Linked DNA regions of Fervidicoccus fontis Kam940. The protein of the gene in region 1 binds, or shares a complex with, the protein of each later gene. Links are inferred from orthologs where the notes say so. Each region holds a gene or a part of one and is shown on either strand. Other genes may lie near its edges.

Evidence for each region. Proteins that work in one complex are often made in the same cells at the same time.
Region 2: FFONT_RS02170 (region 1) and FFONT_RS02960 share a complex: the UniProt entries of both Methanocaldococcus jannaschii proteins name them as parts of the RNA polymerase complex. The link is inferred for Fervidicoccus fontis Kam940 from one-to-one orthologs.

What each region holds. Positions count from the first base shown.
Region 1 is NC_017461.1:422,514-426,990, forward strand. The notes cover bases 799-3,619. They hold FFONT_RS02170 (DNA-directed RNA polymerase), read right to left. Parts: upstream 2,563-3,619; coding sequence 2,035-2,562; downstream 799-2,034. Other genes in these bases: FFONT_RS02155 (redox-regulated ATPase YchF), read left to right, coding at 799-1,138; FFONT_RS02160 (GTP-dependent dephospho-CoA kinase family protein), read right to left, coding at 1,279-1,803; spt4 (transcription elongation factor subunit Spt4), read right to left, coding at 1,822-2,031; FFONT_RS02175 (PIN domain-containing protein), read right to left, coding at 2,644-3,072; FFONT_RS02180 (translation initiation factor IF-2 subunit gamma), read right to left, coding at 3,051-3,619. Also shown: more of FFONT_RS02155, read left to right, coding at 1-798; more of FFONT_RS02180, read right to left, coding at 3,620-4,301; FFONT_RS02185 (30S ribosomal protein S6e), read right to left, coding at 4,326-4,477. UniProt on the Methanocaldococcus jannaschii protein: DNA-dependent RNA polymerase (RNAP) catalyzes the transcription of DNA into RNA using the four ribonucleoside triphosphates as substrates.
Region 2 is NC_017461.1:564,512-568,827, forward strand. The notes cover bases 893-3,552. They hold FFONT_RS02960 (DNA-directed RNA polymerase subunit H), read right to left. Parts: upstream 2,516-3,552; coding sequence 2,270-2,515; downstream 893-2,269. Other genes in these bases: FFONT_RS02955 (DNA-directed RNA polymerase subunit B), read right to left, coding at 893-2,268. Also shown: more of FFONT_RS02955, read right to left, coding at 1-892; FFONT_RS02975 (aldehyde ferredoxin oxidoreductase family protein), read left to right, coding at 3,587-4,316. UniProt on the Methanocaldococcus jannaschii protein: DNA-dependent RNA polymerase (RNAP) catalyzes the transcription of DNA into RNA using the four ribonucleoside triphosphates as substrates.

The DNA.
Region 1 (4,477 bases):
AACAGTTGAGATTAGTAACAGACCTTTTACCACAATAAAACCGAATCATGGAATAGGGTATGTTAAAATAACTTGCCCTCATCTTGATTTTGGTCTTGAAGCTTGTAATCCAAGAACAGGTTATTGTCAAAATGGTAATAGGTTCGTTCCTATCGAACTGCTCGATGTTGCTGGTCTAATACCTGGTGCACATATGGGAAGAGGCTTAGGAAATAAATTTATGGATGACCTCAGAAAAGCAGATGCATTTATTTTAGTTATCGATGCATCTGGGTCTACAAATGAAGAGGGGAACCCAGTACCGCCCGGTACCTACGATCCTATAGAAGAAGTTAAGCAAATAATAAATGAAGTTGATTTATGGTTGGCTAAAATAGTAAGCTCTGATTGGCAGAAGTTTTCTGTAAGTGTTGAAACAAGCAGAAAGAATTTTGTAGATGCATTATACGATAAAATTTCTGGACTATCTATAAAAAGATCTCATGTGATTGAGGTACTTGAAAGGATTGATTTGACAAATAAAAGACCGAGCAATTGGAAAGAAGAAGATTTTTATATTTTTGCAAAAGAATTAAGAAAGACGGCTAAGCCTCATATAATTGCTGCAAATAAGGCAGATCTTCCTACCGCATATGAAAATATTGAAAGACTGAAAAAAGAATTTCCCGAGGTTCCAGTTGTTCCAGTTTCATCTGAATCTGAACTAGCTTTAAGAAAAGCTGCAAAGATGAATCTGATCGATTATATTCCAGGAGATAGTATATTTTTTATAAAAGAAAATGTCAAGTTAACTCCACAGCAGGAAGTTGCTCTAAAATATATAGAAGAAAAAGTCCTTAAAAGGTATGGTTCTACAGGTGTTCAAAAAGTAATTAATTCTATAATTTACGATGTATTGAAAAAAGTTGTAGTTTTTCCTGTTGAAGACATTAATAAGCTTACAGATAAAAACGGCAATATATTGCCAGATGCGCTAATAGTAGATCATGAAGCTTCTCCTAAGGTAGTAGCGGGTTTAATACATACTGAACTAGAAAAAGGATTTCAGTATGCTATTGATGCAAGGACAAAGCAAAAGATGGGAGAAGGTAGCAGAGTTTATGATAGGCTTGTCTTTAAAATTGTCTCAACAATCTGAGTGTTCTCTTTCTGAAGGATGAAGGTTTGTTTGGTGCTCATCATTTTTATTAGTTATACAGCTTACACCTTTCACCTTCTAGGAGAGAGAAGGTCAAAATATACCTCATTGAAGAAATTTTCCCTTAATATCCGATAAAATTAAATCGAAAATTCTATATAAAAATCTTGCAGTATATTGCTTATTTCTCTTTTTGTCTTTTCGTTAACATCAAAGACAACAGCGCCCATTCCTGGTTGCCCATAAATTACTCTTCCACTGGAATTCATTGGTATTAATAAAGGGACATATAATGATAGAAGATCTTCCTCTCCTCTAACAATTACTAAAGATGAAATGCCTTGGATGTAGTTAATTAAAACTTCAGAAAGTTCTTCATTTATTGTTTCTTTACTGATAGTTCCTTGTTTGTTATATATTTCGATTATATCCGTATAGTAACTTTTTATCTTTGAAATATCATATCTTTCTCTTTTTGTCTGCATATCTACAAAAGAAAGCACAGGAGATTTTTCTGCAATTTCTATATACTTTTCCGTTACATAATCTCCTATTGTTATATACCTGAATTTATTATGTGTAGTTTTTATAAGGTTTTCAAAAGAGGAACCAGAATAAATTGGACCAAATGGTTCCGAAAGAACTTTCTTGAGTTTATCATTCATTTTTAGAACTATTTATCATCACCTAATCTTTATTGCATACTTTCCAGGCTTCGTAATTCCTAAGATTTGAGCTATTTTACTATTATTAACATCTAGGACAATTACAAGTCCTTCCCAATCATTAGTAAATTCTTTAGACCCGCAGACAGGACATACTTCGACATTTGGTTCTACAAGAGCCTTGCACTTTATACATGCCTTATAAGGAGATTTCAACCTTTTAGACATTGCTTATCCCTCTACAGTTTTACCAAGGTAGGGCTGTCTCATAGTTAATTGGACCCTTATTTCTTTTTTTTCAGTAGAAAAACTTAATGCGATAATCCTTGCTCTAACAATATCTCCTCTTTCAATGATTCTATTACTGTTTTTCAGAATAAATGCTTCCCTGCTGCTATCATATTCAACGTATTCGTCAGAAATTTGCGATTTATGCACAAATCCATCTATTGGACCGATCCTAATGAATAATCCATAATCTTTAACGTCTGTTACAAAGCCCTCTACTACTTCATGCATTAAAGGCTTCATAGAAATTATTGACGCTTCTACATTATGATAAGATGCTCCATCTCCATGCACAATTTTTCCAAATGGATCTACCTTTGCCTTTTCGACACCAATAATAATTCCAAGCTCATCGTCATAGTATCCCGAGTAATATTGATTCAGTATTTCTGATGCGACTTTGTCCAAATCTTCATTCATCCTTTCCGGCGGAATCCTTAGTATATCCTTTACCCTAGAACGTAAAAACATATACTCATTACCTCATTGCTACAAATATTGAAAAGTTGTTTTATATTATTGATATAAAGCTTTTATAAGTATTATGTTAAATTATAGCCAGAATTCGAAATCTGTTTCAAGGGAGTTTTCACTTTCTCTGTAGTAAATACTTTTTATCCCGATCTGTCTCAATTTTCTCCTCAATTCTCTGTCATTTGTAGCAACAATTACAATGCCCTTTTCGGTTAAGTTCAAAGCAATTTCTAAAATGTCTTTATCAGCAGAAAAATAATTAGACTTTTGAAGTTCACATTTTTCCTTAATCAAGCCAATTCGTTTTTTTATTTCATTATCATTTTTTCTGTTTTTCCTCTCCAATTTTTCTAATTCATTTAAAACGCTTTCTAAGCAAATGAATTCCGGTTTATAATTAATCAAAGAAGAGATCTCTTCGAAAACATCAAACTTTCTTAGATGCATAAACAAGAAATTTGTGTCAAGCACTACATATATGTTTTTTATAACTTCAAGATCCCCCATCCTGCCAATCTCCACTTCCCATTAATCTCTCTGCTGAACACAGCCCTGCTACCGCTTATGCCAACAATGGGCTTTGAAAGCGAAATTTCTATTACATTGCTTGATACTCTCTCAACTACTCCTTTAGTTAGAGCAGTCCCTATCGTAATCATTAGTCTTTCTTTTGCCTGAATAGGTCTTGCTGTGATGAATTCTTTTGCACCTACAACTCTTTCGAGCAAATGATATTCCATTTCAATATGGTCTATTATAGGAAGTTTATTATTAGGAATTGTAAGAACGTTTCCAATAAGTTGATCTCTTTTAGTAATAGATGGATCTAGCTTTGTCCCTACAGCGAGCAATCCGCCTGGAAGGGCTTTTTCAACCTCAATTTCACCGAACCTTAAACTAGTAACTTCAGTATATATAGCCTGATATTCTTCTCTTCCGCCCGATTTTTTAACTTTCATGCCTGGCAGAATTACTATTTCATCGCCGATTTTAAGCTCTCCTTGCGAAAGTGTGCCTCCAACCACACCACCAGCAAGTTTTTCAGGAGGTGTACCAGGCTTATTTACATCAAAGCTTCTAACAATGTGCATTAAAGGAGGCTTAGTCAGATCTCTTTCCGGAGTAGGTATGTACTTTTGTATTGCAGCCATAAGAACATCAATATTAGCCCCTTTTAGAGCGCTAATAGGTATAATAGGAGCATTTTCTGCCCATGTGCCTTCTATGAGACGTTTAATTTCATTGTAACTTTCTCTAGCTCTTTCCCTGCTTACTACGTCAACTTTGTTCTGAACTATAATGAGATTTTTTATTCCGATTATTTCAAGAGCCTTAAAATGCTCAAAAGTTTGCGGTTGAGGACACTTTTCATTGGCTGCTATCACTAAAAGTGCTCCATCCATTATAGCAGCACCAGAAAGCATGGTAGTCATAAGTATTTCATGTCCTGGCGCGTCAACATAAGATATTCTTCTTAAAAGCTCAGGCTCCGATCCTGAGGGACATTCCTTGCATTCTGGTAAGGGCTGGTACTCTTCTGGAAATGGACAGTTAGAACACCTATATATACCCCCATCTGCATATCCAAGCTTTATTGTCATTCCTCTCTTTAACTCTTCACTATGTTTTGAAGTCCAGATACCAGTGAGAGAATAAACTAAAGTAGTCTTTCCATGGTCTACATGACCTGCAGTCCCAATATTTACTTCAGGTTGTTCCTTTTTTTCATAAGCCAAAATACATCACTTTAACGATATAATTTATTGCACTAAAATAGTATTTATTTGAACAAAGCTTTCATCTATTGTATTTCCTCTGACCATTTTTCTTCTTTTTTCACCATTTCTTTCAGGATGATAACCAGGAGGCCCTGAAAGTAGCAACTTTTTCTTAACTGCACCAGGAAGATCCT
Region 2 (4,316 bases), 140 kb from region 1 along the record:
TGCATCTTCGATGTTGTACCCAGTATAGGACATGATGGCTACAACAGCGTTCTGTCCTGCAGGCTTTTCATTATACCTTATTACTTCCAGCGGCTTTGTCTGAACTAGAGGCTTTTCAGGGTGGTGGAGTATATGCCCCCTTGAATCGGTTCTAACGTTGAAGTTAGCTGCATATAGACCTAAGGCCTGCTTAACCATTGCAGACTGGTAGGTGTTTCTCGGGGACTGGTTATGCTCAATGTATGGAATAGTTGAAGCCGCGACTCCAAATATTCCAGCAGTCCAGAGCTCAAGATGAGTATATTCCTTTCCATTCGGTCCTAGCAGATCTGAAGGATCTAGAGCTATATACGCGTTTTCCTCTTCCTCAGCATCGAGGTACTCTATTTTCCCTTCCTTTACAAGATCTGAAAACGTCTTTTCCCCTTTCCTTAAAGCTTCAATGTCTCTTTTAGTTACTGCAGGCTTTCCGTTTCTCACTATGATTAAAGGCCTCCTTATCCTCCCAGCATCTGTATTGACGTAGAGTTCTTTTATTTGAGGTCTCTCGTAATAAACGACATTGATCTCGTGATGAAGATCTCCCTTCCTCCTCATCTCCCTTATTGTGGAAGCGAGCTTTTCACCATCCGGGTAATATCCTATGTGCCTTCCGTTTAAGTAAACCCTAGTCATTTCTAGGTACTGGGTGTTGTTGTTCTCCACAGCGTCTTTAAGGGCTTCTTCAACTGGTATGACTCCGAGCTTGTAAAGCTGGTTTTCAACCTTCTTCTCGCTGATTCCAACAGTTATGTATGTGAGAAGGGAGAGGTTCTTCACCAGACCGCAATTTGGACCCTCGGGAGTCTCGAATGGACACATCCTCCCCCATTGAGTGCCGTGGAGGTCTCTAGCCTTAAACAGGGGCTGGCTCCTGCTCAGCGGCGATACAACCCTTCTCAAATGACTGAGCATGCTCATCCAGTTCGTCCTATCTAAAAGCTGGGATACGCCCGTCTTTCCTCCGACCCATGTGCCCGTTGCCAAGGCATGCCTTATCCTCTCGGTCATAACATCTGATCTTACTATTGACGATATTTTGAACCTCTTGCTCCTGGTTAGGACCTTCTCAGCTTGGTAGTTAAAGTCCTTTACAAAGTTCTTGAAGGACGCCCTGAAGAGGGTTGCAAGCAGGTCGCCTGCAAGCTTCAGCCTTTTGTTCGCGTAATGGTCCCTGTCATCAGGCTCCCTCCAGCCTAAAGAGAGCTCAAGAATCATGTTGGCCATTTGTGCTAAGAAGAAGCCCTTCTTCCTTCTGTCCTTAGGGGAAGAACCCAAATGAGGGAAGAAGTACTTGTCGATAACCTGCTTTGCCCTTTCTATTCTGTTCTCCCTGACCTGACCTATTGCAACTCTAGTTCCTATATAATCTAAAGCGTCATCGACAGTCGCTATAGATCTGGAGGCTTCAAGGCTTGGGAGAAGGAGGCTCTGAACCTCCGGGTTTAAGCTTACCGCATAAACAATATCCTGATCCTTCTCAAATCCGAGGGCCCTCATGAGTATGGCAAAGGGAAGCTTTCCAGGAACTCCTCCAAATGAGATCGTGATAGTCCCATCCTTATGGAGCTCCATCATAACTGAAATCCTATAAGATCCGGTGCTAGATATTGCCTTAGCCGTATAGAGAACATTGCTCCCCGCCTTTCCCTCATCGACCAATACTCTGTTTGTTACCATATCTTCCTGAGCTATTATGACTTTTTCAGTTCCATTTATTATAAAGTATCCTCCCGGATCATCGGGATCTTCGTTTATCTTTATAAGCTCCTCAGGGCTCATCTTGCTCAGAGGATCGAGCTTGCTTTTAATCATTATTGGAAGATCTCCGATGTATACCTTATCCTTTATGCTCTCAACTCCATTTTCAACCAGCGTTATTTCAAGGTACATTGGGGACGCATAAGTAATGTTCCTTACCCTCGCCTCAAACGGAGTTATCTCTACTTCAGATCCGTCAGCCTCTCTAGAAACTGGCTTTAAAACTTCAATCTTACCAAGCTTAAACTTCACTTCAGGGAAAGCTGTTTCTATAATCTCCTGTTCATCTATAATTTCCTGCAGCATAGTCTCAACAAATCTGTTATAAGAATCGAGATGCTGTCTAGAAAGCCCCTGCTCTTCAATAAACTTTTTAGCTAAAAGCCACCTCGCTTCTCCATCTAAGTAGCTAAGGTCTTCTTTTTTCTTGGATTCACGCGCTCCCTCTTCTTGGATATTATTGGACATGTCAGCCGATCACCACTAGTCTGTAGACAACTGATTCTCCTGTTATCTCATCTCTCCTTGTAATCTTCACAAGCTCTCCTGGCTTTGCTCCTATCTCCCTCGCAACTGGATCGCTCGATCTGATTAGCGGGAGCTGATTAATGCTAACATTAAGCTCCTTCAGTACCTTTGGGACCTCAGTTATTGGTATCCTCTCATGCTTTGGAACGAGAACGTGATCTTGTACAGAAAACTTTTTTGGAGACATGACCTTTTACAACCCCATTTTGTTGTTAAGAACGATTTTACGCATTTTACTAAACCTTTCATAAAACATAAAGCAAACAAAAATTTACACTGAATAAGAGTTTTTAAATATTTATGCTCTTTTTGTATTTCATGATTATAAATATAAGGGATTTTATTTTTTACTATGAAAATTTTACTACTGAATAGAAAATATTTAATGTGCCGCGGCCGGGATTTGAACCCGGGTCACGGGCTCGAGAGGCCCGCATACTTGGCCGGGCTATACTACCGCGGCTTCTCTTTAAAAATCTCTTTTAAAAGATTTTAAAATTTGCTCTCAATTGTACAAATTAAAAAATATATACCCTGTATTTAAATAAAAAATTTCCGTTCTCCGCTTTAACGAGTAGAGTTTTTATCTAGTAAATTAAAATATTAAAGTAGAGGGCGCCGGGGTGGCCGAGCGGTCTAAGGCGGTGGGCTCGAGACCATAAGGATGAGTCGTTTCCGGCCTTCAGCAGGAGACCCACTGCTCCTTGCGGGGCGCGCGGGTTCAAATCCCGCCCCCGGCGCCTTAGTGCGCTATTTCTGTTTTTATAAAGGTTATAGTTGTTGAAACATCTCAAGCGATTATGCATATAAGTTAGCAAACATTATTGCAGACATAGCTAATAGATACGATGCTTTAGTTCTGCAGGAGGATCTGAAGGACATCAAAGAAAACATGAAGAAGGGTAACAACTTCAACAAGACGCTTTCTCTGCGGTTCTACAGAATACTTGCCTAGACAAAGTGTTTTGAGTTTCATAAAGGTTTATAGGGGCTGATATTGATTATCTGATTTGAGCTAGAAAATATATTCCTTAAATACTCAAGATGTGGGGTGCCTGGGGTCACTCTGAATGCCCTCAAGCCAGATGAAGCTCCCCATGAATCCGCGAGGAATGTAAAGGTGATGAACCCCAAGAGCTACATAAGTCTACAAAAGACTACGTAGTCCCAAACCCTTCTGCTTCTAAAACTCATAACATAAATTTTATTATTATAAAAAATACAATTATCATTTTGTAAAATTCAAGTGGGATAAAAAATGTCTCCAAATTCAATATACGGATACGCTGGAAAAATTTTATGGTTAGATTTAACGAAAAGAGAGGCGAAAAAGCTAGAGCTTAGCAGAGAAATGGCAAGAGATTATATTGGCGCTAGGGGATTTGGTATAAAAATTCTATGGGACAATATGAAAAAAGGAACTGATCCCCTCAGCCCGGAAAGCTTGTTAGTTGTATCAGTAGGTCCTTTGGCCGGAACCTCTTCTCAGAGTGCGAGTAGGTGGTTTGTAGTATTCAAATCACCATTAACTGGAACGTACTTCAGAAGTGTTGGGGGAGGGTACTTCGGTGCAGAGATGAAGTTTGCGGGTTATGATGCAATAGTCGTAAGCGGAAGAGCTGAGAAGCCCACTTACGTTTGGATAAAAGATGATAATGTCGAGTTCAGGGATGCCACGAGGGCTTGGGGCCTAACCACAAACATGACGACTGAGCTTTTAAAAGAGGAAACGGACAAGAGCGCGAGGCTCATTACTATAGGTCCTGCAGGAGAGAGGTTGGTGAAGATCTCCTCTATTCAGAGTGACGACCAGAGGAGCGCAGGAAGAGGTGGAGGAGGTGCAGTGCTTGGAGCAAAGAACTTGAAGGCTATAGTGGTTAAAGGCTCAAAGATGCCGAAGCTATTTGATGAGGAGAGGTTCAGAGAAGCAGTAAAGGAAGAAATTCAGACGTATCAAAAGAGCCCTGCACTTGAAGGATTTAGGGCCC